DNA from 4 places in the Streptomyces sp. NPDC001787 genome. Region 4 is predicted to be linked to each of the others. Evidence: riboswitches for the same ligand, from Rfam matches in the RefSeq annotation. Region 4 holds a riboswitch; each other region holds the start of a gene.
What was found. A riboswitch is a leader RNA that binds a small molecule or an ion and turns the genes downstream of it on or off. The one in region 4 is predicted to bind cyclic di-AMP.
Positions count from the first base shown of each region.

Region 1: another riboswitch for cyclic di-AMP. It lies ahead of ABT170_RS32655 (M23 family metallopeptidase); the one in region 4 lies ahead of ABT170_RS24810 (C40 family peptidase).
Region 2: another riboswitch for cyclic di-AMP. It lies ahead of ABT170_RS18620 (transglycosylase SLT domain-containing protein); the one in region 4 lies ahead of ABT170_RS24810 (C40 family peptidase).
Region 3: another riboswitch for cyclic di-AMP. It lies ahead of ABT170_RS22360 (M23 family metallopeptidase); the one in region 4 lies ahead of ABT170_RS24810 (C40 family peptidase).

Region 1 is NZ_JBEOZE010000032.1:66,398-73,796, forward strand. It holds gene ABT170_RS32630 (TetR/AcrR family transcriptional regulator C-terminal domain-containing protein) at 1-710, opposite strand, end outside; gene ABT170_RS32635 (FAD-dependent monooxygenase) at 946-2,061, shown strand; tRNA gene ABT170_RS32640 (tRNA-Met) at 2,115-2,188, shown strand; gene ABT170_RS32645 (MerR family transcriptional regulator) at 2,336-3,082, shown strand; gene ABT170_RS32650 (PP2C family protein-serine/threonine phosphatase) at 3,215-4,471, shown strand; cyclic di-AMP (ydaO/yuaA leader) riboswitch at 4,789-4,941, shown strand; gene ABT170_RS32655 (M23 family metallopeptidase) at 4,953-5,984, shown strand; gene ABT170_RS32660 (aldo/keto reductase) at 6,184-7,128, shown strand; gene ABT170_RS32665 (PrsW family intramembrane metalloprotease) at 7,196-7,399, opposite strand, start outside.
Region 2 is NZ_JBEOZE010000012.1:77,156-84,554, reverse strand. It holds gene ABT170_RS18630 (carboxymuconolactone decarboxylase family protein) at 1-471, shown strand, start outside; gene ABT170_RS18625 (GMC oxidoreductase) at 473-2,116, opposite strand; gene ABT170_RS18620 (transglycosylase SLT domain-containing protein) at 2,304-3,200, opposite strand; cyclic di-AMP (ydaO/yuaA leader) riboswitch at 3,203-3,361, opposite strand; gene ABT170_RS18615 (FAD-dependent oxidoreductase) at 3,850-5,250, shown strand; gene ABT170_RS18610 (SpoIIE family protein phosphatase) at 5,297-7,399, opposite strand, start outside.
Region 3 is NZ_JBEOZE010000016.1:83,695-91,093, reverse strand. It holds gene ABT170_RS22370 (M16 family metallopeptidase) at 1-1,136, shown strand, start outside; gene ABT170_RS22365 (M16 family metallopeptidase) at 1,163-2,545, shown strand; cyclic di-AMP (ydaO/yuaA leader) riboswitch at 2,792-2,959, shown strand; gene ABT170_RS22360 (M23 family metallopeptidase) at 2,973-3,791, shown strand; gene ABT170_RS22355 (GntR family transcriptional regulator) at 4,032-4,739, shown strand; gene ABT170_RS22350 (HPr family phosphocarrier protein) at 4,919-5,200, opposite strand; gene ABT170_RS22345 (bifunctional acetate--CoA ligase family protein/GNAT family N-acetyltransferase) at 5,361-7,399, shown strand, end outside.
Region 4 is NZ_JBEOZE010000019.1:118,431-125,829, forward strand. It holds gene ABT170_RS24785 (Ldh family oxidoreductase) at 177-1,295, opposite strand; gene ABT170_RS24790 (cytochrome P450) at 1,519-2,565, opposite strand; gene ABT170_RS24795 (tryptorubin family RiPP precursor) at 2,643-2,732, opposite strand; gene ABT170_RS24800 (ATP-dependent Clp protease proteolytic subunit) at 3,309-3,944, shown strand; gene ABT170_RS24805 (hypothetical protein) at 3,952-4,260, shown strand; cyclic di-AMP (ydaO/yuaA leader) riboswitch at 4,810-4,974, shown strand; gene ABT170_RS24810 (C40 family peptidase) at 4,978-5,448, shown strand; gene ABT170_RS24815 (LysE family translocator) at 5,467-6,108, opposite strand; gene ABT170_RS24820 (LysR family transcriptional regulator) at 6,181-7,098, shown strand; gene ABT170_RS24825 (ATP-binding protein) at 7,180-7,399, opposite strand, start outside.

The sequences.
Region 1 (7,399 bases), on a different contig from region 4:
CCGTGGCCGTCCAGAGCGCTGAGCGCGCACTCCGCGTGGACCATCAGGTTGGGCAGCACCAACGGGCGCGAAAGTGGCGCGAGTTGGGCCAGCCACGGGTGCCGGCGGTACACGGTCCAGAGGGTCCGGGCGCACAGTTCGAGCCGGGCGCGCCAGCCCTCGGGAGGTGTCGCGGGGTACGTCTCCTCGCCGAAGGCCGCGTCGGCCATCAGCAGGACCAGGTCGTCCTTGCTCTTCACATACCGGTACGGGGACATCGCGGCGACCCCGAGACGCGCCGCGACGCCGCGCATGGAGAGCGCGGACAGGCCCTCGGTGTCGGCGATGTGCATGGCCGCGCGCACGATGCGCTCGCGTGTCAGCTCATGGTCGGGGGAGGGGGAGGGGGAGGGGGAGACGGAGACGGAGACGGAGGGGGCGCCGGGGGCACTCGGGAGGGACGCGGGAGGAGAAAGGGAAGGGGAAGGGGAAGCGGTCGCGGGCGCGTGCCCCGCGGCCACCACCGTGCCGATCCGGGGGCGGGTCTCCACGTACCCCTCCAGACGCAGCGTGGTGAGCACCTTCGTCGCGGTGGCCAGGGCGACGCCCCAGTCCTTGGCGATCTGCCGGGTCGAGGGCACCCGGTCGCCCGGGGCGAGTTCGCCGGTGGTGATGCGGCGGCGGATCTCACCGACGATGCGCCGGTACGGGGGCTGGGTGTCCGCGGTCATGCCCTGCTCCTCCTCTGTCTCTCGTATCTCTCGCAGGTGGCGTTGTTCTTTTCTCGGGCACTGGATCTGTACTAGTGCAGAGACTAGCAGGGGAGAAGACGGAGGGCGTCGTCCCTGCACTAGTTCAGGTGCGGAAAAGTGCACTTGGCAGGCGTGCGCGTACGCCGTACATTCAGGGCGCGTACACCGTACGAACCGGTGGTGCGAACAGCCACACGACCGAAGGGGTTCCACCGTGAAGAACGTCCTCATCTCCGGCAGCGGTATCGGCGGCTCGGCGCTCGCCCGGCTGCTGGGCGAGCAGGGCCGCACCGTGACCGTCGTGGAGCGCGCCCCCGCTCCGCGCCGGGGCGGTCAGGCCATCGACATCCGCGGCGTCGCCCTCGATGTCGTCGGGCGGCTCGGGCTGCTGGACCGGGCGCGCGGTGCCCGCACCAGGATGCGGGGCATGTCCGTCCTCGACGGGGACGGCAACGAGATACACCGCTCCACGGAGTCCACCTTCAGCAGCGGCCGGCTCGGCAACGGCGACATCGAGGTGCTCCGGGAGGACTTCGTACGGATGCTGCACGAACGCGTCGGGGACGGGGCGGAGTTCCTCTACGGGGACAGCATCACCGCGCTGGAGGACGCCGAGGAAGGGGTGCGCGTCACCTTCGAGCGCGCCGCTCCACGCACCTTCGACCTGGTGGTGGGGGCCGACGGGCTGCACTCGGGGGTGCGGCGGCTGGCCTTCGGCGCCGAGGAGCGGTTCATCCATCACCTGGACATGCACATCGCCATCTTCGGCGCGGACAACTTCCTGGGCCTCGACAACTGGCAGGTGTGGCTCCGGGAGGGGGCGGCCGGGTACGGCATCTACCCGGTGCGCGACAACACCGAACTCCGGGTCACCTTCGGCTTCGAGGGCGGGCCGCTCGGGCCGGGGGCCCGGACCCAGGAGGCGTACCGGGCGCTGGTCGCCGCGCGCATGGCGCCGCTGCGCTGGGAGAACGACCGGCTGCTCAAGGCGCTGCGCGAGGCGCCCGACTTCTACGCCGACGCCGTGGCCCAGGTGCGGATGGACCGCTGGTCGCGGGGGCGGGCGGTGCTGCTGGGCGACGCCGGGTACGGGGCGTCCGTGCTCTCCGGGCAGGGCACCGGCCTGGCGCTGGTCGGTGCCCAGGTGCTGGCGGACGAACTGGCGCGGGCGGACGGTGACCACACGCTCGCGTTCGCGCGGTACGAGGAGCGGATGCGTCCGTTCGTCACGGTCAACCAGGCCCTCGTCGAGGGGCGCGGCGAGGCGGGCTCTCCCGCGTCCGAGGAAGCTCTCGACCGGGCCAAGAACGCCATCGTGCTGGAGGTCTGACGTGCCAGGTGGTCAGGAGCGCGTCCGGCATGCCGTAGAGTTGCATTCAACGACGCGGGGTGGAGCAGCTCGGTAGCTCGCTGGGCTCATAACCCAGAGGTCGCAGGTTCAAATCCTGTCCCCGCTACTGAAGGACCGGGCCCGGTACGCATACAGCGTGCCGGGCCCGAGTCGTTTCCGGACCGTGTGCCGGATCCGCCGTAGTCGTGGGGGCCGCGTGTGCCGAATCCGCCGGCTTGACCTTGACGCAACGTAAAGATCTAGCTTTTCCCGCATGGAGTGGTCCATCCAGGAAATCGCCAGAAAGGCCGGCACCACGAGCCGCACGCTCCGGCATTACGGGGACCTCGGTCTCCTCACGCCGAGCAGGGTCGGGAGCAACGGCTACCGCTACTACGACCAGGGCGCCCTCGTCCGGCTCCAGCGCATCCTGCTGCTGAGGCAGCTGGGGCTGCCGTTGCCCGCGATCAAGGACGTGCTGGAGGGGCAGCGGGACACGGCCGTGGCTCTGCGGACGCATCTGCGGCTGCTGGAGCGGGAACAGGAGCGCATCGGGCGGCAGATCGCGTCGGTGCGGACCACTCTCCACAAGACGGAGGAGGGGAGGGAACTCATGGCGGAAGAAGTGCTCGACGGCTTCGATCACACCGTCCACGAGCAGGAGGTGACCGAGCGCTGGGGCCGTGACGCGTACGAGCGCGGCGACCGGTGGTGGCGCTCGCTGGGCGCGGCGGGGCAGAGGGCGCACCTGGCGGTGCACGAGTCCATCGCCCGGGACTACGGGCGGGCCAGGGAGGACGGCCTCGGCGCGGACAGCGGGGCGGTGCAGGACATCGCGCGGCGGCACTGTGCCTGGCTGGCGGACGCGGAAGCGCCGAGCAGGACGTATGTGACGGGGCTGGCCGAGATGTATGCCGCCGATCCGCGGTTCGCGAAGAACTACGATCGGTACGGGGACGGCACCGCCGCCTTCGTACGGGATGCGCTGACGATCTACGCGGAACACCGGCTCTCCGACTGACCTCCGGAGGCCCCGGCCCCGCACGCTCCCCCCTTTGGCCGATGAGGAGTCGCCGCACGGCGCGGCTCCGGCAAGCCTGGACGGGGCGCGGTACCGTCCGCAGCCGTGGACGGACCGGGCAGGAGTGCACAGGTGGGGAAGCGGGACAGGCGGCGCGGGAGACCTGCCGGGCTGCCCCGTGCCCGGAGCCGTTGGCGTTCGGCCTTCCCGGTGCGCGGGGTCTCCTCCTTCGGTTTCCCGGTCCGCCGCGGTGACCGGGGGCCGGCCGGGGGCGTCGGTGCCCGCCGGTTCGTACGCGCGCTGCCCGCCCTGATGATCGGCGGCGGGCTGCTCTTCGACGTCGGGACCCCGCCGACCTTCACCGCCGTACCGCTGTTCGTGGCGGCACCCCTGATGGCCGCCCCGTTCTTCAGCCTGGCCAGCACCGTGCGGACCGGCGTGGCCTCGGTGCTGGCCGTCTTCGCACTGCACCTGTACGCGGGGACGCTGACCCGGGCCGCTCCGGTCACCGAACTGATCACCGTGCTCACGGCCTCGGTGCTCGCGCTCGTCATCAACGGTGTCGTGCGGCGCGGCAACGAGCAGCTGGCGTCGGCGCGCTTCATCGCGGAGACCGCCATGCGGGCCGTGCTGCCGACCCCGGACGACCGGATCGGCGGACTGCATGTCGCCGCACGGTACGAGGCGGCCCAGGCGGACGAGTTCGTCGGCGGTGACCTGTTCGCCGTGGCGGACACCCCGCACGGCGTACGCCTGGTGCTCGGGGACGTACGGGGCAAGGGGCTCGACGCGGTCGAGGCGGTGGCGGTGATCATCGGGGCGTTCCGGGAGGCCGCCGAGCAGGAGCGTTCGCTGGAGGGGGTCGCCCAGCGGCTGGAACGGGCGCTGGCACGGGAAGGGACCCGGCGCGGCGGGCTCGACGCGATGGAAGGGTTCATCACGGCGGTGCTCGTCGAGATCCCGCCCGGTTCCCTCTCCTTGCGCATCGTCAACCGGGGGCACCCCGAACCGATCCTGCTGCACGCGGACGGAGCGCTGGAGGTGCTGTCGCCGACCGTGCCCGCGCTGCCGCTCGGGATGAACCTGGGTGCGTGGCCGGACCGGGCCGACGAGTGGGGACTGCCGCCCGGGGCGACCCTGCTGCTGTTCACGGACGGCCTCTCCGAGGCGCGGGACGCCTCCGGGGCCTTCTACGACCCGGCGGCCAGGCTGCGGGGCCGGATCTTTCCCGGGCCCGAGGAACTGCTCTCCGCGCTCACCGACGATGTCCGGCTGCACACCGGCGGCCGGTCCACTGACGACATGGCACTTCTCGCGGTGGGAAGGCCCGCTGAGGGACAGCCGGAGCGCCGGACGACCGTGAGGATCGTGGGCCGGGGCGATGAATGAGCGGGACGTGCGGGCGCGAGGCGCCGGCGTGACATGCGGACGGACGGGCGTGACATGTGGACGTGCGGGCGCTCCGGTTGCCGGGCGATACCACCGTCCGTAATCGAAGGACACCGCTCCGCATAACGTTTGATGCGACGTCAGAAATCAACTAGTGATCGAATCGTGCTCTGCTCGTCCGATTCGGGACGGTTGCGTCCTGTAAGTCCAGGCCGAAGTCGCGAACGATCACTCGGAAGAGCTTGGAATAGGACCCGTCCGTCTATTAACGTTCGATAACGCAGCGCGGTCGTCCCAGTCGTCGCAAGAGGCGGCACCGTGCGCGAGCGCCGAATCCCGCAAGGGAACCGGGGAACCACCTACATGGGGTGAATCGGACACCTGTGTCTCGTCAGAGACGGAGGGGCCCGTAGGAGACCTTCCTGCTCCGAACCCGTCAGCTAACCCGGTAGGCGAGAAGGAAGGAAAGGAGTGCGCCCACGTGGCGTCCAACAAGCCTGCCCCCGAGGCCCCGTCACCCTTCGCCACCGGCAACTTCGGTGACGCGGACAGGACCTGGGAGGAATGGAATCCCACCGAGGAGTCCATCCGGCCCGTGCGCGGCAGGCACCGCGTAGCCAAGCAGCGGGGACTCGCCCGTAGCTCCACCGTCCTCGGCGTCGGTGTCATCGCGGCCGTCGGAGCGGGCGGCATGGCCACCGCGCAGAGCAAGCCGCCGGTCTCCATATCTCTTCCCGATTCCCTCGCGGCCAGTCTCCCCGACGCCAAGTCCCTTCCCGGTGTGGGCTCCTTCCTGTCCGACGACGAGGACAAGAAGCCGGTCGCGACCGCACCGCTCACCTCCGCGGGCATCACCGACGCCGAGGCGGAGCAGGGCACGACCGACCCGGGCGAGGCACTGCGCGCCCGCATCCTCCAGCAGGCCGAGCAGCAGCAGGCCAGCGCCGACGCCGAGGCCAAGGCCGCCGAGGAGAGGGCGGCAGCCGAGAAGGCCGCCGCCGAGGCCAAGAAGCAGCAGGACAAGGCCGAGGCCAAGGCCGCCGCCGAGAAGAAGAAGGCGGAGGAAGCGGCGAAGAAGAAGGCGGAGGCCGAGCGCCTCGCCAAGCTCGCCGCCAGCTACGCGCTGCCGACGTCCTCGTACAGCATCACCTCGACCTACGGTCAGTCCGGGACGATGTGGTCCTCCGGCCACCACACCGGCCTCGACTTCGCGGCGCAGAGCGGCACCCCGGTCAAGGCCGTGCACAGCGGCACCGTGAAGTCCGCCGGATATTCCGGCGCGTACGGCTACCGCACGGTCCTGGTGCTCGATGACGGCACGGAGATCTGGTACTGCCACCAGTCCTCGATGAACGTGTCGGCCGGTCAGAAGGTCAGCACGGGCGACACCATCGGCCGTGTCGGTGCCACCGGCAACGTCACCGGCGCCCACCTCCACCTGGAGGTCCACACCCCGGGTGGCTCCGCCATCGACCCGATGAGCTGGCTGCGCAGCAAGGGGCTCACGGTCTGAGAACCCGTTGGGTGATCTCCGGGCGGAGGTCACCCGGCAGGCTCCGGGCCCCCGCACCCGCACCGCGCTCCCCCCGCGCCCTCACCGGGCGCCCCCGAACCCCGGCAGCCCTGACGCACACCCCCCGACGTCAGGGCTGCCGGTCCGTTGTCATGGAATAGCGCCCCCGGGTGCTCTCGTTGAACCCTCTATGACTTCTGTGACTTCTCTGCGCCCGCTCGGTTCCTCCGGCCTTCAGGTCTTCCCCCTCGCCCTCGGCGGCAATGTCTTCGGCTGGACGGCGGACGAGGCACAGTCCTTCGCTGTGCTGGACGCGTACGCCGCGGCGGGCGGCAACTTCATCGACACCGCCGACTCCTACTCCGCCTGGGTCCCCGGCAACGAGGGCGGCGAGTCGGAGACTGTCATCGGCAAGTGGCTCGCCTCGCGTGCCAACCGGTCCGACATCGTCGTCGCCACCAAGGTCGGCGCCCACCCCGCGTACAAGGGGCTCTCCGCCACCACCATCAAGTCCGCCGCCGAGGAATCGCTGCGCCGGCTCGGTACCGACCACATCGACCTGTACTACACGCACTTCGATGACGAGACCGTCCCGGTCGAGGAGATCATCACCGCCCTCGACCAGTTGGTGAAGGACGGCAAGGTGCGCGAGATCGCCGCCTCCAACATCAGCCCGGAGCGGCTCCAGGCGTCCCTGGACTTCTCCGAGCGCGAGGGCCTGGCCCGTTATGTCGCCCTCCAGCCGCACTACAACCTGGTCTCCCGCGACACCTACGAGGGTGCCCTCCAGGACACCGCGGCCCGCGGCGGTCTCGCCGCCGTCCCGTACTTCGCGCTGGCCTCGGGCTTCCTCACCGGAAAGTACCGTCCGGGTACGTCGGTCGACAGCCCGCGGGCCGAGGGCGCGGGCCGGCACCTGGAGTCGGAGCAGGGCCGCAAGGTGCTGGCGGCGCTCGACACGATCGCGCGGGAGCGCGAGGCCGAGATCGCCACGGTCGCCCTGGCCTGGCTGGCCGCGCGGCCGACCGTCGCCGCACCGATCGCCTCCGCCCGCACGGTCGAGCAGCTGCCCGCGCTGGTCGCGGTGGCCGGCCTGCACCTGACGGACCAGGAAATCGCCGCGCTCACCGAGGCGTCGGCCTGATCCACGGCGGGACCGGTCCGGCACGCGGGCCGGTCCCGCCGACCGGGCCGGGCGCGGGGCGGCCCGGCTACTGCGGGGGACGCAGATACGGGTTGGTGCCGTCGTACTGCTGGGGCGGGATCGCCTGCTGTGCGGGCCTGTACTGCTGGGGCGGGAACTGACCCGCGTACGGCGGTCCCGCGTGCCCGTACGGCTGCGGAGCCGGCGCCGCGTACGGTCCTGGCCCCGGGTACGGGTACGGCCCCGGCCCCGGCCCCGGCCCTGGATACGG
Region 2 (7,399 bases), on a different contig from region 4:
GACATTCCCGAAGGCAAGGACGCGATCGCCTACGTGTGGGGGGAGATGGTCCCCGGGATCGGCGTCGCCGCCGCGGGCTTCTCGATGTCGGTGTACGACCACACGACCCTGGGGCTGCGCGAGTTCGAAGCCGCGCGGCTGCGGATCGCCCAGATCAACGGGTGCGCGTTCTGCCTGGACTGGCGCACCGAGCGGGACGGGGAGACGGTCGAGGACTCGTTCGCCGACGCGGTGGCCGCCTGGCGCACCACCGACGCGTTCGACGTCCGGACCCGGCTGGCCGCGGAGTACGCCGAGCGGTACTCCCTGGACCACCACGGTCTCGACGAGGAGTTCTGGACGCGGATGAGCGCGGCCTACAGCCAGCTGGAGATCGTGGAGCTGACGATGAGCATCGGCTCCTGGCTGGTGTTCGGCCGGCTCAACCACGTCCTGGGCCTCGACACGGTGTGTGTGCTGCCCGGTCACTGACTCACAGGTCGGTGGCGATGATCTCTTCGATGTTCCGCTCGGCCAGCGCGGTGATGGTGACGAACGGGTTGACGCTGGTGTTTCCGGGGATCAGGGCTCCGTCGATGACGTACAGGCCCTGGTAGCCGTGCAGGCGGCCGTGGTTGTCGGTGGCCTTGCCCAGTACGGCGCCGCCGAGCGGGTGGTAGGTGAGGTGATCGCCCCAGATCTTGTAGGTGCCGAAGAGGTCGGTCCGGTAGATCGTGCCCTCCTTTCTGTTGATCTTGTCGAAGATGGTCCTGGCGGCGTCGATGGAGGGCTGCTTCCACGCGGTCTGCCAGTTCAGGTCGACCTTGCCCGTCGCCGCGTTCCAGACGAACTCGGCGCGGTTCGGGTTCTTGGTGATCGAGAGATAGAACGAGGCGTACGTCTCGATCCCGGTGGGCAGCGGCGCGACCTCGGCGAACGCTCCGCCCGCGGCCCAGTTGTCGATGCCGCCCGTGGGAATGGACGCCTGGAGCTTGCCGGTCGGGTCCCACATGTGGTTGGCCCGGCCGCACATGACGTTGCCGTTGTCGCCCCACCCCTTGCCGACCTCGCTGTTCAGGCGGGGCAGGGCGCCGGTGGTCCTGAGCATGACGAGCAGCTTGCTGGTGCCGACGCTGCCCGCGGCGAAGAACACCCGGTCCGCGGTCACGGACTTGGTGGCGGTGGTGTCCCCCGTGGTGTTGAGCTGGTCGATGACGACCGTGTAGCCGCCGGAGGCGGCGGGGGCGACCGAGGTGACCTTGTGCAGCGGTGAGACGGAGACCCTGCCGGTGGCTCGGATCCGCTCCAGGTAGGTCTTCTGCAGCGACTTCTTGCCGTAGTTGTTGCCGTAGAGGATCTCGCCGGCCAGCGCGGACTTCGGGACGGTGCCCGCCGCCTCCTGCTTCATGTAGTCCCAGTCGTACACGGCGGGCACGAAGAGGAACGGGAAGCCGGAACGCTCGGCGTGCTTGCGGCCGACCCTGGCGTACTGGTAGCAGTCGGCGGATTCGAACCACGCCGGGTCGATGGTGCCGACCCCGAGCCCGGCGTTGGCGCGCGGGTAGTAGGTGCCGTACATCTCGTCGGCGTCGACCGTGGGGAGGATGGCGCCGAAGTTCTCGCGCCGGGGGGTGACGGCCATCCCCCCGTTGACCAGCGAGCCGCCGCCGACGCCGCGGCCCTGGTAGACCGTGATGCCGCCGAACTCCTCGGCGTCCAGGATCCCGGTGTAGCGCGGGATGTTCCGGTCGATCGGGAAGCCCAGGAAGTTGCTGAGCGGCTGTTTGGTCTTGGTCCGCAGCCAGTAGGAACGGCGGTCCGGGCTGGTCGTGTTGGCGAAGATCCTGCCGTCCGGCCCGGGGGTGTCCCAGGCCATGCCCATCTCGACCATATGGACATCCACGCCCGCCTCGGCGAGTCGCAGCGCGGCGACGCAGCCGCCGTATCCGGTGCCGATCACCAGGGCCGGGACATGGGCCCCGGGATCGATCCCGGCGGTCGCCACCCCGGTCTCCGCCCTGGCCGAGGCCGGGTGACCCGCCAGGGTCACGGCCCCAAGAAGAGAACCTGTTCCTGCAAGGAATCTTCGACGCGAGACGCCCTTGGATCCCGCATTCTGCATGGTAGTGTCACTCATGTGACATCCCTCACTCTCGACAGAGTGAAACAGGTTCTACTGTCGAACGCGTGGTAAGTCACTACACACTCACGGGTAACTTGCAGTCCGGCCCAAGGCCGTACCGGCACAGGCCGGCGGGCGGCACGGAGTCCTGCGACCCCGCACCGCCCGCCGGCCTGCCACTCACTCCCGCGGCTGCCGGGTGTCAGTACGCCCCGAACACATTGTCGATCGAGCCGTACTTGTCGGCGGCGTAGTTGCACGCGGCCGTGATGTTGGCGACCGGGTCGAGGCTGTCCATCGACGTACCGGGCACGTGGTAGGCCTGGAAGGTCGGGTCGATGACCTGGAGGAGACCCTTGGACGGGGTTCCGGCGGCGGCGTTCGAGTCCCAGTTGTTGACGACCAGCGGGTTGCCCGAGGACTCGCGCATGACGTTGCGGTGGATGCCCTCGTAGCTGCCGGGGATCCCGTGCTCGGCCATGACGGCCAGCGACTCCTTGATCCAGCCGTCGAGGTCGTTCGTGTACGCCGTGGGCTGCTCGGCCGCCACGGCGGTGGTGCCGGCACCGGCGGCGGCCTCGGTGACCGTACCGGTGGCCACGTCGGCGGCGGAGCCGTTGGCGGCCGGCTGCGCGCTCGTGCGCTGCGAGCGGTCGGCGCGGTCGCCCCCCTCGCTCCGGTCGGACGAGGAGACGGTGGACCCGGGCTGTGCCGGAGCCTTGGATCCGATCGACAGCTTGAGGCCGGGGTGAATCAGGTCGGGATTGTCACCGACGGCCTTTCGGTTGTCGTCGTACAGCTTCTGCCAGCCACCACCGAGAGAATAGCTGCGGGCGATCTTGGAAAGCGAATCGCCCTCGACCACGGAATGGGTCGTGGCACCCGACTGCTGCGCGGCAATTTCCTTGACGGATACGGCAGTCGGCGCCGCCGCCTTTTCGGCGGCGATGGAGTGCTGCGCGGGTGCCGCGGGTGCCGCGGAGGCGAAGCTCGCACCGGCCAGCGGGAGCACGAGAGCGGCTCCGCCGGTGCCCACGGCGATGAAACCGCGGGTCAGACGGGCGGACGTGGAACGACGGTGCTTGCCCGTTTCGGGCATGGTGAATTCCTCTCCGCCGCCTGCGAGGTGAGCTGTCGGGTTCAGGCTGGAGCTGCCTGGCCGCATGTGAATGCGACTTCACCCCAGCCGGTCCGGATACCGGACCGGCGTCTTACCTGGGTCCCCCGCTCCTGCCGTACGTGAGTAGGTTCGATTGCCGGACGGCGGCAGGATTAGGCGTTCCATCCGGATTGACGGTGACCGTAGGCGAGAAATCTTGATCGGAACAAGCCCTGAATTCCGAATCGCATTTACCTCGCAAGATCAATTGACGGAAACCCCTGTCGGCAATCCCACGACACGAAGTCAGATTCCCCGGCACAGAAGGGAACCGGGCGGCGCGTGACAGCGTCCGGGGCCCGGAACGTGACGCTCACCACTGAGTCCGATAAGGGCGATTTGCGCGAGGCGCGAAACCGGCAAACGGCCTGAATGATCTTTTATGAAGAGAGGGATCAATTCCGGTCAATCGCTCAAATCGCCCATTTCGAGCCCTCGGGGCGGGCCGGCCGGAAGCTCCGCGGGACCCCGGCCCGACGTCCGGACGCGACAGGGCTTAACGTGTGCGTTGGAGACTGGTAAGCCAACCCTTACCTCCGCTGCTCGCCGCACCCTGCCCGCGTTCGTCCGCCCTAAGGAACAACACGCCATGACACGCCCCGTCCGCGTCGCCATCGTCGGAGCCGGTCCCGCCGGGATCTACGCAGCGGACGCGCTGCTGAAATCCGAAGCCGCACAGGACCCGGGTGTGTCGATCGACCTGTTCGAGCGCATGCCCGCCCCCTTCGGTCTGATCCGCTACGGCGTGGCCCCGGACCACCCCCGGATCAAGGGCATCGTCAAGGCGCTGCACCAGGTGCTGGACAAGCCGCAGCTGCGGCTCTTCGGCAATGTCGACTACCCCCACGACATCGGCCTGGACGATCTGCGGTCCTTCTACGACGCCGTGATCTTCTCCACCGGCGCCGACGCCGACCGCGCGCTCGACATCCCCGGCGCGGATCTGGACGGCTCCCACGGAGCGGCCGACTTCGTCTCCTGGTACGACGGGCACCCCGAGGTACCGCGCACCTGGCCGCTGACGGCGGAGAAGGTCGCCGTGCTGGGGGTCGGCAACGTGGCCCTGGACGTGGCGCGCGTACTCGCCAAGACGGCCGACGAGCTGCTGCCGACGGAGATCCCGGCCAATGTGTACGAGGGCCTGAAGGCCAACAAGGCGCTGGAGGTGCACGTCTTCGGGCGGCGCGGCCCCGCCCAGGCCAAGTTCAGCCCCATGGAGCTGCGGGAGCTCGACCACTCGCCCAACATCGAGGTCATCGTCAACCCCGAGGACATCGACTACGACGCGGGGTCCATCGAGACCCGGCGGGGCAACAAGCAGGCCAACATGGTCGCCTCCACGCTGGAGAACTGGGCGATACGCGACGTCGGTGACCGGCCGCACAAGCTGTTCCTGCACTTCTTCGAGTCGCCGGTCGAGATCCTGGGCGAGGACGGCCGCGTGGCCGGTCTGCGTACCGAGCGCACCGAGCTGGACGGCACCGGCAACGTCCGGGGTACCGGCTCCTTCACCGACTGGGACGTGCAGAGCGTCTACCGCGCCGTCGGCTACTACTCGCAGGAGCTGCCCAAGCTCCCCTTCGACGTGGCCTCCGGCACCGTCCCGCACGCCGCCGGACGCGTCGTCTCCGGTGACGAGCCGATGACTTCGGTGTACGTCACGGGCTGGATCAAGCGGGGGCCGGTCGGCCTGATCGGTCACACCAAGGGCGATGCCAACGAGACGGTCGCCTGCCTGCTGGAGGACCGCGCCGAGGGCCGGCTCCCCGCCCCGGCCCAGCCGGAGCCGGACGCCGTCGTCGCCTTCCTCGACGAGCGCGGTGTCCGCTACACCACCCGTGAGGGCTGGCACCGCCTGGACGCGCACGAGCAGGCGCTCGGCGCGGAGCAGGGCCGCGAGCGGATCAAGGTCGTGGACCGCTCCGCGATGCTGGACGCCTCCGGCGCGCCGGAGGTCTCCCCCGCCACGGACGCCCCCGCCGGTTCCTGATCCTCCGGCCCGTCGGCAGGTTCCGCGCCCGCCGGACGGCGAGGGCTCAGTCCGCCGCCGTCCAGCGGGAGGCGAGCAGCAGCGCGATGTCGTCGGGCCGGTCCTCGGCCTGTCCGGCCTCCTCGATCACCCGGTCCGCGATGTCGCCGAGCGGCGCCGGGCCGAACTCGGCGATGGTGCTGCGCAGTCGCTCGATGCCCTCGTCGATGTCGGTCCCCGCGCGCTCGATGAGCCCGTCGGTGAACAGGGCCAGCGTCGCTCCCGGGCCGAGCCGGAATTCGGTGACCGGGTAGACCGCCGCGCCGTCGATGCCGAGGACCACTCCGCCGGAGAGGTCGAGCACCTCCGTCGTGCCGTCGGCGTGGCGCAGCACGGGCTGCGGGTGCCCGGCCCGGACGGCCTGGGTGCGGCCGGTGACCGGGTCGAGGACGACGTAGCAGCAGCTGGCGAACTGGCCGGGATCGAGGTCGATGAGCAGTTTGTTCGTCCCGCTCATCACCTCCTGCGGGTCGTGCCCGCTGAGGGCGAAGGCCCGTACGGCGCTGCGTAGCTGGCCCATGGTCGCGGCCGCCGCCACACCGTGCCCCTGTACGTCCCCGATGACCAGCGCGAGCCCGCGGCCGGTCTCGATGACGTCGTACCAGTCGCCGCCGACCTCCATGCCCTGGGTACCGGAGAGATAGCGGGCGGCGGTGTCGACGCCCTCGATCTCGGGCAGCCGGTGCGGCAGCAGGGCGTCCTGGAGGCCGCGGGCCAGCGCCGATTCGCTGTCGTAGCGCTGCGCCCGCTGGAGGGCCTGGGCGATGAGCCCCGCCAGTGCGGTGAGGACGGTGCGTTCCTCGGGGCTGAAGCCGCGGGGCTGGTCGAAGCCGAGGATGCAGGAGCCGACCGGCCGGCCGGAGGCGATCAGCGGCAGGAAGGCCCGTGCTCCCACGTCGGCGTCCATGGGGATGCCGGGGTAGGCGCCCGCCAGCCGCTGCATGGACTCGAAGAAGAGGGGACGGCCCGTGGTGAGGGTCTCCACGCCGGGAATGCGGACATCGAGCCCGACTCCGTCGAACCGGTCGAGGAACCCCTTCGGGAAGCCGGTCTCCCAGGCCAGGTAGAGGTGGCGTTCGCTCAGCAGGTAGATGGCCAGCTGTCTGCCGCCGAAGGCGGGCAGCAGCTCCTCGGTGACGACGGCGGACACCTGACGGGCGGTGACCGCCTCCGTCAGGGCGATGGCGAGGGCGACCGGCCGGTACAGGGCGGCGGACCGGTCGGCCGGGGAGCTGAGTCCGGCTCCGGGTGTGAGCACGGACTCCGGCGCGTAGGCAGGCCGGTCGGCGTCGTCGAGCACGACCGTCACCCCTTCGTGGCCCGGGTACATGGAGACGGAGAGCCATCCGCCGGAAGCGGGGCGGGCCAGGAAGTGGACGGGTTCGTCGGAGAGCAGGGCCGCCCGGTGGTGGTCCTCGTAGGCGGGGTGCCCGAACCACGGCATGGTCTCCCACAGGACGCGTCCGACCAGTTCCCCCCGGCCGCGGGCGAGGAGCTTCTCGGCGAGCGGGTTCACATAGGTGATCCGGCCGAGCCGGTCGAGCGAGAAGACGCCGCGGGGCAGCCGGTCCGCGGCTTCGGCGACGAGCGGGCCGGCTCCCAGGTCCACCACGAAGCCGGTGAGGTGGTCCGTCGTGCCGGCTCCCCGGGGGTGCGCCCGGTGTCCCGAGAGTTCCAGCAGGTGAGAGCGGCCGTCGGGGCCGCGCAGCCGCATTCTTCGCACGACGGGGCCCGCCGACCCGGCCGCCTCGTGGGCGAGCGCCCACAGCCCGTACACGTCCTCCGGGACCAGTCGTGCGGCCAGGGCGTCGACGGTGCCCGGGAAGTCGGCGGACGTGGTGCCGAGGATCGCGCACATCTCCTCGTCGGCGGCGACGGTCCCCTCGCCGAGATTCCAGTCGAAGCGGCCGATCCGCAGCGGAGGCGCGGGGGCCGCGGGCATCTGGACGGGCAGCGGCTCGCTGTCCCACAGGCACGGCGATCCGCCCGACTCCCGTCGCGCGACGGCGGCGCCGAGCCGCCGGGCCAGTTGCTGGAGCCGCTCGCTCACCGCCGGTTCGACCGGCTCCCCGGGCCTGGCGGGGCGCAGGACGAACAGAACGCCCGCCCG
Region 3 (7,399 bases), on a different contig from region 4:
ACGGGCACTTCGAGCTCGTACAGGGGGCCGGTGGCTCGCTCAACGGGACGACCAGCTTCGAGCGGACGAACTACTTCGAGACCATGCCCACCCATCAGGTGGAGCTGGCTCTCTGGCTGGAAGCCGACCGGATGGGCTCCCTCCTCGCCGCACTCGACGAGGAGTCCATGGAGAACCAGCGCGACGTCGTGAAGAACGAGCGGCGCCAGCGCTACGACAACGTGCCCTACGGCACCGCGTTCGAGCGGCTGACCGCCCTCGCGTACCCGGAGGGTCACCCGTACCACCACACCCCGATCGGCTCGATGGCCGATCTGGACGCCGCGACCCTCGATGACGCGCGTACGTTCTTCCGCACGTACTACGCCCCGAACAACGCGGTGCTCTCGGTGGTCGGCGACATCGACCCCGAGCAGACGCTGGCCTGGATCGAGAAGTACTTCGGCTCCATCCCCGCCCACGACGGCAAGCAGCCGCCGCGCGACGGCACGCTGCCCGAGGTGATCGGGGAGCAGCTGCGCGAGGTGGTTCAGGAAGAGGTCCCGGCGCGTGCGCTGATGGCGGCCTACCGGCTGCCGCACGACGGCACCCGGGCCTGCGACGCCGCGGATCTGGCGCTGACCGTGCTGGGCGGCGGTGAGTCGTCCCGGCTGCACAACCGTCTGGTCCGCCGCGACCGTACGGCCGTGGCCGCCGGATTCGGGCTGCTGAGGCTCTCCGGAGCGCCCTCGCTGGGCTGGCTGGACGTCAAGACGTCCGGCGGCGTCGAGGTGCCGCAGATCGAGGCGGCGGTGGACGAGGAGCTGGCGCGGTTCGCCGCCGAGGGCCCCACGCCCGAGGAAATGGAACGGGCCCAGGCCCAGTTGGAGCGCGAGTGGCTGGACCGGCTCGGTACGGTCGCCGGCCGCGCCGATGAACTGTGCCGGTACGCCGTCCTGTTCGGCGACCCGCAGCTCGCCCTGACCGCCGTGCAGCGGGTGCTGGACGTCACCGCCGAGGAGGTCCGGGCGGCCGCCGAGGCGGCGCTGCGCCCCGACAACCGGGCGGTGCTGGTCTACGAGCCGCTGGAGCCGGCGGCCGACGAGGCCGACGACGACACCGAAGGCACCGACGCGCCCGAGGGGGCGGACAAGTGAGCGACGCCGCCGCGACTGGAGTAGCCATGGAGTACCACCCGCAGCCCGCCCCCGGCGTGGCCCGGCCCTGGGCGTTTCCCGCCCCCGAGCGCGGTTCCCTGCCCAACGGGCTGACCGTGCTGCGCTGCCACCGCCCCGGCCAGCAGGTCGTCGCCGTGGAGATCTTCCTGGACGCCCCGCTGGACGCCGAGCCCGAGGGGCTCGACGGCGTGGCCACGATCATGTCCCGGGCACTGTCCGAGGGCACGGACAAGCGCAGCGCCGAGGAGTTCGCCGCCGAGCTGGAGCGCTGCGGTGCCACGCTCGACGCGCACGCCGACCACCCCGGCGTCCGGGTCTCCCTGGAGGTTCCCGCCTCCCGGCTGGCCAAGGCGCTGGGCCTGGTCGCCGAAGCGCTGCGGGCCCCGGCCTTCGCCGAGAGCGAGATCGAGCGCCTCGTCGGCAACCGGCTCGACGAGATCCCGCACGAGCAGGCCAACCCCGCGCGGCGCGCCGCCAAGCAGCTCTCCAAGGAGCTGTTCCCGGCGACCGCGCGCATGTCACGCCCACGCCTGGGCACCGAGGAGACGGTGCGGCGGATCGACGCGGCGGCCGTGCGCGGCTTCTACGACGCCCATGTCCGCCCGTCCACCGCGACGGCCGTGATCGTCGGCGATCTCACCGGGGTCGACGTGGACGCGCTGCTCGCCGACACCCTCGGCGACTGGTCCGGAAACGCCGGCCAGTCCCGTCCGGTGCCGCCGATCACCGCAGACGACACCGGCCGTGTCGTCATCGTGGACCGTCCCGGCGCGGTGCAGACACAGCTGCTCATCGGCCGGATCGGCGCCGACCGGCACGACAGCGTCTGGCCGGCCCAGGTGCTCGGCACCTACTGCCTGGGCGGCACCCTCACCTCCCGGCTGGACCGGGTGCTGCGTGAGGAGAAGGGCTACACCTACGGTGTCCGCGCCTTCGGCCAGGTCCTGCGCTCGACGGCTCCGGGCTCGGCCTCCGGGCCGGCGGGCGCCGCGATGCTGGCGATCAGCGGCTCGGTGGACACCGAGTCCACCGGACCGGCGCTGGCGGACCTCTGGACGGTGCTGCGGACCCTGGCGGCCGACGGGCTGACGGATGCCGAGCGCGAGACGGCCGTGCAGAACCTCGTGGGGGTCGCGCCGCTGAAGTTCGAGACCGCGGCGTCGGTCGCGGGCACCCTGGCCGACCAGGTCGAGCAGCACCTCCCGGACGACTTCCAGGCCCACCTCTACGCCCGTCTCGCCGAGACGGGCACGGTGGAGGCGACCGCCGCCGTGGTCAACGCGTTCCCGGTGGACCGCCTGGTGACGATCCTGGTGGGGGACGCGGCGCAGATCGAGGAGCCCGTGAAGGCCCTCGGCATCGGTGAGGTCTCGGTCGTCAGCGGCTGACTCTCCGGGTACGCGGTCAGCGGGCGCTCGATGCTCCCGCTGTCGCATACCGGGGCACAGGGGACCCCGGTGCGACTCGTCGCGCCGGGGTCTTCCCTTTTGCCCCCTTAATTCCCTTTGTCAGGGAAATTGCCCTTCTGTCCTGTGGGATGAGCGACAAAACCCGCTGTCCGTTTGGTGCGGGAAAGTTGTGCCGCTTAGCGTCGGCTCCGCTGTCCGTCATCCGTATGCCGCGCCCGCGGCGCCGGGCAGCCATCGCCGAGTCCCCGTCAGGCGCGAGCCTGGGGAGCCGGGGACCCACGAAGTCCCTGGGGTGAATCGGACGCCCGTGCCCCGTACGAGGCCCAGGTGTCCGTAGGAGACCTTCCTGCTCCGAACCCGTCAGCTAACCCGGTAGGCGAGAAGGAAGGAAAGGATCAGCCCCTCCATGGCGTTCACCCGTGCCACCGGGAAGCACCGTGCCCCGAGCCGCCTGACGCGCAAGCGCGCCCAGGTCGCCGGCGTCGCGGCTCTGGCCACCACCGGCGTCATCGGCGGTATGGCCTCCCCGGCCCTCGCCGCGGACTCCGAGGCCCGCCCCGTCGGCGACACCGGCCTGACCGCGGTCATCGCGATCGACGCCACGCTCGCCCAGCAGATCGACGCCCAGGCGAAGGTCCAGGAGCACCAGGCCGAGGTCGCCGCCGAGGCGAAGGCCAGGGCCCTCGCGGAAGCCGAGGCCAAGGCCGCCGCCAAGGCCAGGGCGAAGGCGGAGGCCGAACGCAAGGCCGAGGCCCGCGCCGAGGAAGCCCGCGAGGACAGGGCGCGCGCCGCCCGCGCCGCCGAACGCGCCCGGCTGAACTCCTTCCACCTCCCGGTCGCCGGCTCGTACATCAGCACCGGCTACCAGTCCAGCGGTTCGCTCTGGTCCTCCGGCAGCCACTCCGGCGTGGACTTCCACGCGGCCTCCGGCTCCTCCGTCGTCGCCGTCGGCGCCGGTACGGTCGTCGAGGCCGGCTGGGGCGGCGCGTACGGCAACAACATCGTGCTCCGGATGACGGACGGCACGTACACCCAGTACGGCCACCTCTCCTCGATCGGCGTCTCCGTCGGCCAGAGCGTCACCTCCGGCCAGCGGATCGGCCTCTCCGGCTCCACCGGCAACTCCACAGGCCCGCACCTGCACTTCGAGGCGCGTACCACGCCCGAGTACGGCTCCGACATGGACCCGGTCGCCTACCTGCGCGCCCACGGCCTCGACGTCTGACCGTCTCCGCACCCCGCGGAAGGCCCCGGCTCCGCCGGGGCCTTCCGCGTTTCCCGGACCGGAGCCGTGGGAGCCGCCGGAGCCGCGGGGTCACCGGACCCTCCGCCGAGGTGCCCGGTGACCGAAAGATATCCCCCGGATTTCCCTGCGCCATCGGAAATTCCGGCCGATTGTCATAGAGTCACGGAACAGGCGTCGGCCGGCCGCGTTCTTCGCGGGGAATATGGCGGAGGTTCGGACATGCGCATTCCCGCGCATTCGGTATGCACGGCAATCCGTGACGACATCGTCTCCGGTGTCTTCGAGCGCGGCAGCCGCCTCACCGAGGAGGTGCTCGCGCGGCGCTACGGAGTCTCCCGGGTCCCGGTCCGCGAGGCGCTGCGCACCCTGGAGTCCGAAGGTTTCGTCGTCACCCGCCGGCACGCCGGCGCGTGTGTGGCCGAGCCCACCGAACAGGAGGCCGCCGACCTGCTGGAGCTCCGGATGCTCCTGGAGCCCCTGGGGGCCGCACGTGCCGCCCAGCGGCGCACCGAGGCCCATCTCAAGGTGCTGCGCGGCCTGGTCAGGCTGGGCCAGGAGCGGGCCCGCAGGGGCGAGGGCGAGGATCTGCGCCCCCTGGGCGGCTGGTTCCACGAGACCCTCGCGCAGGCCTCCGGCAGCCCCGGCCTCATCGCCCTTCTCACCCAGCTGCGCCACAAGACCGCCTGGATGTACGCGGTCGAGCGGCCCGTCCGCCCCGCCGACTCCTGGGCCGAACACGGCGCCATCGTGGACGCCGTGGCGCGCGGCGACGCCGAACGGGCCAGGGCGCTGGCCGCCCAGCACGCCGAGCGGGCCATCTCCGCGCACCGGCCGCGCCGCACCGCCCGCCGGGGAGCCGGCGCTCCGGGCCGGGACCGGGTGAGCGATCCGCAACACGGCGTAAACATCGCGAGTGCCCGGAATTAACAATTACGCCGTATACAAAGCGAAGTAATTCCGCAGGGCTTTGTTTCCGTTGCCCGAATCAGGTCGGGGAGTCATGCCGTGCGGTAATCGCTTGCCGATGGGAATGAAAGAGCCGCGGTTCCCCGTCGGGATACCGCGGCTCGGTCGGGGAAGAAACCCCGGTCTGATCCGTGCGGGAATCAGACCGTCTCGGGCAGCTCCTCAAGACCCTCGGCGACCAGCTTCGCCAGACGGTCCAGGGCGGCCTCCGCGTCGTCCGCGTCGGAAGCGAGCACGATCTCCTCGCCGCCCTGCGCGCCCAGGCCGAGCACGGCGAGCATGGAGGCGGCGTTCACCGGGTTGCCGTCGGCCTTGGCGATCGTCACCGGGATGCCGGAAGCCGTGGCGGCACGGACGAAGATGGAAGCGGGGCGGGCGTGCAGGCCCTCGGCCCAACCGACGTTTACGCGGCGCTCAGCCATGGTTCTGCCCTTCACGAATCAATGGTTGTCTAGACCAGTCTCTCATGCAGTGCGCGGTGCTGTGCCCGACCTCCGTTCCGGCCGCGCCACCGGTCGGCCTCCCCAGACTGCCCCGGCCCCGCCCCCTCCGCGACCGGTGTGCCGGCCGTAGGCTTTGGCCATGCACCCGAAGCCGGAGCAGAGTCCGCATCACGTGTACCCCGACCACTGGGAAGCGGACGTGGTGCTCCGCGACGGTGGCACCGCGCGCATCAGGCCCATCACCACCGACGACGCCGAGCGGCTGGTCAGCTTCTACGAGCAGGTCTCCGACGAGTCGAAGTACTACCGCTTCTTCGCCCCGTACCCGCGTCTCTCCGACAGGGACGTGCACCGCTTCACCCATCACGACTACGTCGACCGGGTGGGCCTCGCCGTCACGATCGGCGGTGAGTTCATCGCGACCGTCCGCTACGACCGGATCAACGAGCAGGGGCGGCCCGCCTCCGCTCCCGCCGACGAGGCCGAGGTCGCCTTCCTCGTCCAGGACGCCCACCAGGGCCGCGGGGTGGCCTCGGCGCTCCTCGAACACATCGCCGCGGTCGCCCGCGAGCGGGGCATCCGCCGCTTCGCCGCCGAGGTGCTTCCCGCCAACAACAAAATGATCAAGGTGTTCCGGGACGCCGGGTACACCCAGCAGCGCAGCTTCGAGGACGGCTCCGTCCACCTCACCCTCGACCTCGAACCCACCGCCGAGTCCCTCGCCGTCCAGCGCGGCCGTGAACAGCGGGCCGAGTCGCGCTCGGTGCAGCGGCTGCTGGCCCCCGGCTCCGTCGCCGTCATCGGCACCGGCCGCACCCCCGGCGGGGTGGGCCGCACCGTCCTGCGCAATCTCCTCCGCTCCGGCTTCACCGGGCGCGCCTACGCGGTCAACAAGGCCTTCGACGACAGCCTGACGACGCTGGACGGCGTCCCCGCGCACCGTTCCGTCGGCGAGATCGGCGAGCGGGTCGACCTGGCCGTCATCGCCGTCCCCGCCCACCGGGTGCCCGAGGCGGTGGCCGACTGCGGCGAGAGGGGCGTCCAGGGGCTCGTCGTGCTCTCCGCCGGATACGCCGAACTGGGCGCCGAGGGCCGTGAGCTCCAGCGCGAACTGGTCCGGCAGGCCCGCTCGTACGGCATGCGCATCATCGGCCCGAACGCGTTCGGCGTCATCAACACCGCCGAGGCCGTCCGGCTGAACGCCTCCCTCGCCCCCGAGTCGCCCGCCCCCGGCCGCATCGGCCTGTTCACGCAGTCCGGAGCCATCGGGATCGCCCTGCTCTCCGGCCTCCACCGGCGCGGCGCGGGGCTCTCCACCTTCATCTCCGCGGGGAACCGGGCCGACGTCTCCGGCAACGACTTCCTCCAGTACTGGTACGAGGACCAGGACACCGATGTCGCCCTGCTCTACCTCGAATCCATCGGCAACCCCCGCAAGTTCACCCGGCTCGCCCGGCGGACCGCGGCCGTGAAACCCGTCGTCGTCGTGAAGGGCGCCCGGCACAGCGGCTCCACACCGCCCGGCCACGCCGTGCCGGTCAGCCGCATCCCCGACGCCACGGTCTCCGCGCTGATGCGGCAGGCGGGCGTCATCCGGGTCGACACGGTGACGGAGATGGTCGACGCGGGCCTGCTCCTGGCCGACCAGCCGCTCCCGGCCGGCCCCCGGGTCGCGATCCTCGGGAACTCCGAGTCCCTCGGCCTGCTCACGTACGACGCCTGCCTCGCCGAGGGGCTGCGCCCGCGCCCGCCCCGGGACCTCACCACGGCGGCGGGCCCGCAGGACTTCCGGGAGGCGCTGGCCGAGGCGCTCGCCGACGGGGCGTGCGACGCGGTGATCGTGACCGCGATCCCCTGGGTCGGGGAGAACGGCGAGGCCGAGACGGGCGACGGCGAGGTCCTGGCCGCGGCCCTGCACCGGGCCGCGGCCGACGGCCCCGCCAAGCCGGTGGCCGTGGTGCATGTGGAGATCGGCGGGCTGGCCGAGGCCCTGGCCGCCGCCACCGGCACGGTGACCCGGCCGCGCACCGGGGCGACGGCCTCCGGCGGCGGCACCGCGCGCCCCGTGAACGGCCCGCCCGCCCCCGGCACGCAGACCGCTCCCGGCGCCACGGCCGGCCCCGGCGCCGCACCGCGCACCCCCGGCGCCACGGCGGCACCGCGTTCGGCGGCCCCCAC
Region 4 (7,399 bases):
CGCCCCCGCCGCCTTCACGGCGTGTGCCCTGTTCTCCCGAGGCTGCCGCGAAGCGGGAGGCAGGCAACTCTCCGCCATCACAGCACGCCCAGCCACGGAGTGTGGGGCGCGGTCCGGGGGTATCGCCGCCCTCCGGGTCGGCGAAGTCGGCGTGGGCGTGCCCGACACGGACATGATCAGGGAGTCACAAGCCGCAGGTAGAGGTCTTCGGAGAGCTCGACCTCGGTGACGGGCGGCTTCCGTCGGCCGAAGTCCGCGCCGTGTGCGGTCGCGAGCAGTTGCAGGTGGGTCTCCGCCCGGTGCACGTAGGAGGGGTCGAAGGCGGTGGGGTCGATCGCCACGACGAACAGACCCAGACGAGGGGACTGCGCCCCGGAGTCGAAGGGTGCGGCGTCGAGCGAGAACGATCCACCGGCCATCGCGGCCAGCATCTCGATCATGATCGCGATGTTGGCACCTTTGACACCGCCGAACGGCAGCAGGGCGCCGCCCAGGGCCGCGCCCGCGTCACCGGTCGGGTTGCCGTCGGCATCGAGCGCCCACCCGTCGGGGATCGCCTCACCGCGCAGCGCGGCATCGCGGATCGTCACCCAGGCGGTCGCACTCGTAGCCTGATCGAACATCCGCGGACCCGACGGGTGCGGCAACGCGAACGAGAGCGGATTGGTGCCCGTGATCGGCTCCCTCGCCCCATAGGCGGCCATGAGCGCGGGCGAGTTCGCGCACGCCAGCGCGATGAGCCCCTCCTCGGCCACCCGTGACGCGTAATGACCGAGCTCTCCCGCACTGTAGGAGTCGTACACGGCTAGTACGGCGACGCCACAGGCCCTGGCACGCTCGACCAGTTCCGCGAAAGCGTGAGCGAAGGCGAGCTGAGCGGTGCCGCGGTCGGCATCGACGGTGACGACCGCGGCACGCCCCCCGGAAACCTGAGGCTGGGCGTCACGGTTCAGCCGGCCTCCCCGGAACGCATCGAGGTAGTCGATCAGATGCGCCACCCCCACCTCGCGCCTGCCTCGCCGTTCGGCAGCCACCGTCGCGGAAGCCAGCACCGCCGCTGTCTCCGCGGCCCCGCCCGCGACCCGGACAGCAGATTCGCACAGCGATTCGAGAGCGTCGATCGACACTCTGCGGGAAGAACGAGGCGATGTCATGTCCATCAGGCTATCGAGGCCAGGTGCCGCCCCTGCGGGCACTTCAGCGTCTGCGGAATGTGCGCCGTACGGGCAGCGAGAGCCGCTGAAACCGCGGTTCACGGGATGGCCGACGAGTTCGACGAACTCGGTACCGGCCACGAGTGCCATGAACTACGCGACCGGGTCGGCACCGAGGTCTCGGTCGTCCCGGTCTCGGCGCCGTGGAGTTGGGCCAACCGGTGCTGCCGCACGGCCGGCAGCACCGTCTCACCTGCGCGGCTACGGATTCACTGAAGCCGAGCCGGAACCAGTACGCGTATTCACAGCCATGCTCGTGAATCCCGCGCGGGCACCATGCGGCGATGCCGCCAGATCCGGACCGTCACGGTCGAGTCATCTGCACTTCGGACACTTCGAGCAATCCATCGAGTTCGACCTTCCCCCTGGTCTGGTCCGGGCTCACCACGAGACCGTCCCGGCGCACGATTTCCAGGAGCCGTTCGGCCAGGGGCAGAACCATATGACGGCCCCAGCACCGTTCGCTCACATGGCCGAAGGGCAGATAGCCGGGATGGTTGTCTCCATCCAGCTCGTCCCAGCGGTCGGGGTGGAAATCGTCGGGCTCCTCCCAGAGCCCGGGGTCACGATGGCTCAGCAGGGGAAGCAGCAGGACATCGTCCTTCGGGCCGATCCGTGCGTCCACGTCCGAGAACTCCGGGGAAGCCACTCGCAAGATATTCCACGACGGGGGAAGCAGCCGGAGTGCCTCAAGGAGGATATTCCGATTCGATACGTCGTCGCTGAACGGAGCTCCGAGCCACAGGGCGCTGGTGACGAGCGCGGAGACGGTGAAACACACCGGTGCCGCCACTCGCCGGTACAGGTACATGGCATAGCGTCGGTCACTGTAGTTCTTGGAATCGACAACGAGAGCCGCGAGTTTTGACAGCGGTACGTCCGGACCGGGCCTGCGCAACAAAGCGGCACCGGAGGCGACGGCCGACCAGGTCAGTTTCGGGGTCAACTCCAGTCGGCGGTCGACCAGAACCCGGAATCGCCGGCTTTCGTCTCCGAAAACGAGATCCCGCAGGTAGACGTGCGCCACATGCGGCCACCGGCCGGTCAGGTCGACCGCGCCGTCGAGGGGACGCTGCAACGCGGTTCGTACGTCCGAGCCCACGGCTTGCATAAAGGTGGACGCATCGGCACGGCTGACAAGCCGCTTCTGGACGGGTTTGAAGGTAGGCCTCTCCTCCGCGTTGGCCGGCCTGCTTCGCAGCAGGCCATCCATCAGATCGGCACCGGACACGCCGATCGTGTCGGGCTCCAGACGGAACAGCGACTCATCGCGATAACGGCTCAACAGCTCGTCGAGCCTGGGCGCGAACTCAATGACCCGACCGCTCCCGCCGGCGCGGAGCATAGACATGGGTGAACTCCGTGGGTAGGCGGCTCGCGTCGACAAGAATTCCTGACCGACGCGAGCCCGGCATGGAAACTAACTGATTAGATCCAGCCGTACCAGGCGTAAGCCTTGAGGCTCTTCTCCGGGCGGAACTTGTTGACGAGGCGAACGAGCTTCATGAAAACCTCCATGCGTGATGAACGAGACGCTTGTCCGACGACAGGAGATATGAATACCGGACGGAATTCCCGGTATTCATTTCAACTGCCGTGGGAAGTTAAGACCTGCTAGATGTATATGTCAAGTGACTCACATCACTGCCTGAATTGACTCATTCACGTTTCGAGTTCACAGATATTCACATCTCGGCAAATCGCACCGAATTCATCGATTGGCGCACAAATACGGACACTCCCGGGGGGCGGATGACCTCGAATGCGGTGGTTCGACCACGCCGGCCCGACAGGCGCACCTCCTGCGGGACGAGCACGCCGCTCCCGGCAACCGCGCCTCGGCGAACTCCGCGAACAGCCCCGGCAGGAGGGCGGGCGCCGCGGCGATGAGCCCCACCCGCGCCCGCGCGTCCTCCTGAACCGCCCGGAACAACACGTCCGCTTCCACACCCCCACCATCACCTTCTGTACGTCCTGTACATTTCTTACGGACGCGGCCGCAGGCACTCCAGGGACCACGTGCCCGGGAGCGGCGTGCCCGCAGAACAGCGACCCACCGAGAAAAACCGCGCAGATCCCAGGAGAGGCATCGCCATGATCCGACCTGCCGCCCGTTACGTCCTGCCGGAGTTCACCGAGCGCACCGCGACCGGGACCCGGACCCTGGACCCCTACTCCAAGCTGCTGTCCGAGCGGATCGTCTTTCTCGGCACCCCGGTCGACGACACCGCGGCCACCGACCTGATCGCGCAGTTCATGTATCTGGAGCACGCCGAACCGGACCGGCCCATCTCGCTCTACATCAACTCCCCCGGCGGCGAGTTCAACGCCATGGCCGCGATCTACGACACCATGCAGTACCTGGCGTGCGACGTGGAGACGTTCTGCCTCGGCCAGGCTTTCTCCAGCGCCGCCGTGCTGCTGGCGGCGGGCGCACCGGGCCGCCGACATGCCCTGCCCGGCGCCCGGGTAGTCATCCGGCAGCCGACGCTTGACGAACCGGTCCGGGGCCAGCCGTCCGATCTCGAAATCGAAGCACGCGAGCTGATGCGGGTGCGCGAGATGCTCGCGGCCATGCTGGCCCGCCACACGGGCCGGTCCACGGAGCGGATCACCGCCGACATCGAGCGCGACACCATCCTCGACGCCCGGGCCGCCCTGGCGTACGGGCTCGTGGACCACGTCATGGAGAACCGCGGCCCGTCCCGGCCGCCGCACCCCCCGAGGTGAACCGACCATGCTTCCACCGGAGTATCCGCCGCTCCCCGCGCTGACCCGCGCCGAGGGGGAGTTCATCGACCGTTACCTGGAAGTTCTCGACCAACTGGGCCGGATCAACCCGGCCCGCGGCAGTGACACCTATGGCGCGCTCCGGGCCGCACAGGCCCTGGCCTCCCGGGCTACGGCGCTGCGCGACGCCCTGGCGCTGATGCACGAACGGGGTGAGGCGCAGATCCACGCGTCGACGCTGGCGCGGGCCATGCGCCTGCTCGACGGGGAACGCCGCGCCGGCCGGGTCACCATGCCCCCGCCACCGGTGGGCTGACCCCGTCCCAGGCCCGCCACCGGGCCGGGGATTCCGCCCGTCCGCTCTCCCGGCACCGGCTCCGGCTCCGTACCCGGCACCTCATCCGCCACCGGCTCCCGGCTCCCGCTCACGGGGAGCCGGGACTTCGCCACGCCCGGTCCGGCCTGGCCACGCCTCACCAAGCCTCGCCCCGCCACACCTCATGCGCCCTTCCGCGCCCCGCCGCACCTCTCCGCGCCCGCCCCGCGACACGCCCGGCAAGGAGATCAGATTTCCTCCCTCGTTCGGCGTAGGCGGTCCCCCTCGCGAGGGACAGCCCAACTTGCGCTCAGCGCGTGGACAGTACTCGGAATCTGACGTTCCGTCGCTGGTACGAGACTGGTCGCGCAGCCCGGCCGAGGGCGGAAATCGGGCTCGTCCACCCGAACGGATCAGTCGTGACGACTCTCACAAATCGCTGTTTCAGCTCGGAAATCCGGCACTCCGTGAGTCAAGATCCCTGGGACGACAAGCCCCCGCCACCGCGGCGGGGCGGTCCGGGCGGACGCCGAGTCCTGCCGCTGCCCGGATGACTGGTCGACAGAAGTGGATCGGCAGGAGTGGAGGACCCGAGCACAACGGGTCGGCCGGGCAACCGGTCGCCCCTCGGGGTGAAGCCGCCAAGTGCGGCCGGGCAACTTCGCCAGCCCGAACCCGACAGGTCATCCTTCACAGGCGGCTGACGAAGGGTTGCGCATGACTGCGCAGGTACATGTCCCGTCTCTGCTCACCCGGGCCGGTACGGCCTCGGTCCTCACCTTGGCCGTCGGCTCCGCCATGCTGGCGCCGGGGCTGGTCAACGAGGCCGAGGCCGCCACGCACTCGACGAAGGCGCTCACGATCGCCGCGTCGAAGAAGGGATCGCCCTACAAGTACGGAGCATCCGGTCCGCGCCGGTTCGACTGCTCGGGGCTGACTCTCTACTCCTTCAAGAAGGCCGGCAAGAAACTCCCGCGCACGGCCCAGCAGCAGTACAACAAGACCCACCACATCTCGAAGTCGAAGCGGAAGAAGGGCGATCTGGTCTTCTTCCACTCCGGCCGCAGCGTCTACCACGTGGGCATCTACGCGGGCAAGGGGAAGATCTGGCACTCCCCGAAGACCGGGGCGGTGGTCCGGCTGGAGAAGATCTGGTCGAACAGCGTGTGGTACGGACGGGTCCGCTGACCTACGGCCGGACCCGCTTCAGCGCAGCAGCGGTCCGGTCACCAGCACGAGTCCCAGTGCGGTGAGCGCCGCGCCGCTGCCGCCCTCGATCGCACGGGCGGTGCGCGGCCGGCGCAGCCACCGCCCCAGCCGGTCCACCAGCAGGGCCACGGCCGGGAACCAGACGAGCGCCAGCGCCACGACGACGGCCGCGAGCAGCAGGGTCCTGGGCAGCGGCGGCTGCCCCTCGGGCACGAACTGGGGCAGCAGGCTGAGAAAGAGCACCGGCGCCTTGGGGTTCAGCGCGTTGGTCAGAAAGCCCTGTCGCAGGGAGCGTCCCAGCTCCTTCCGCGCGGGACCGGCCTCCGGTTGCGCCGGCCGGTCCGGCTCGGCGGGCCGCCGTCTCAACGCCGACAGGGCGCCGATGCCGAGCCAGAGCACATACGCGCCGCCCAGGAGCTGGACGGTGCGGAACAGTACGGGCAGGGTCACCAGCACTGCGGCCAGGCCCGCCACGGCCAGCGCGGTGTGCACCAGCAGTCCCCCGGCGACGCCCAGCGCGGTGGCGACCCCGGAACTGCGCGAGGCGAGTGCGTTGCGTACGACGACGGTGAAATCGGCGCCGGGCAGCGCGACCATCCCCGCGGCGACTCCCGTGAAGGCGAGCAGTTGTGCGTCCATGGTTACACCCTGGACCGGAAGAGCCTTTAGCGTGTACTTGCAATCTTCTGGGTCTGCCAAAAGGAACGCTTAATGTACGACCCGACACGGCTGGCGGCGCTGGTGGCGGTCGCCGAGGCCGGATCGATCACGCGTGCGGCGGCGCGTCTGGGCTACACCGCGCCCGCGCTCTCCCAGCAGCTGGCCAAGCTGGAGCGCGAGGCCGGTGCGGCGCTCCTGGTCCGTCATCATCGCGGGGCACGGCTGACGGCGGCCGGTGAGCTGCTGGCGGGCCGGGCCAGAAGAGTCCTGGACGAGCTGGACCAGGCGCGGCACGAGCTGGCCCGGCTGGCCGGGCTCTCCGGAGGCCGGCTGCGGGTCGGCACGTTCACCACGGCCGGAATCCATCTGCTGCCGCCGGTCCTGAGCGCGTTCCGGCGCGCACATCCGGATGTGGAGCTCGCCGTGACCGACTACGAGCCGCCCGGGGGAGTCACCGCCGTGGCTGCCGGCGAGGTCGATCTCGCCCTGACCCATGCGTACGAACCCGCGTCCGCGAGTCCCCCGCCCATGGGCGTCGTCGTCGAGCCTCTGCTGGTCGAGGAACTGGTCCTCGTCACCGCGGTCGGCCACCGGCTCGCCGAGGGGACGGGCCGGCTGCCGGTCGCCGAGCTGGCGGGACGGCCGCTGATCAGCAGCGCGCCCACGCATCCGCCCCGGCGCGGGGTGGAGCGCGCCCTGGCCGAGGCCGGCGCCACCCCGGCCGTGGTGTGCGAGTCCCCCGGCTACGCCCTGGTGTGCGCGCTGGTCAGCGCCGGGCTCGGGGTGGCCGTGGTTCCGGAGATGGTCGCCGCGATGTCCCCGACCCCGCTGGCCGTGCGGCGGCTGGATCCGGCGGCCTTCCGCCGGACGATCTCCGTCGTGCACCGGGGCGACCGGGCGACCTCCGCCGCGTCGACCCTGCTGGCACTGATGCGCAGCGGATTCGGACGGGGCGCGGCGCCGAGGTAGGACCGACCGGGACGCCGGGGCCCTGCCCGGACGCCGGGGCCGTGCCCGCGAGCGGTGGACCCCGGCGCGCCCGCTCCCCCGTCAGACCTGACCCGGAACCGTCCAGGGCAGGGCGATCCAGACCGTCTTGCCTCCCTCGGGGGTGGGAGTGACGGTGAGCTGTCCCCCGTACTCCTTGGCCAGGGCCCGGATGATCACCATGCCGCGTCCGTTGTCCTGCTGGACGGCGGCCGGCAGCCGCTGGGGCCAGCGGGGGTGACTGTCCGTCACACCGAGCCGCAGCTCCTCCTCCCGGTCCAGC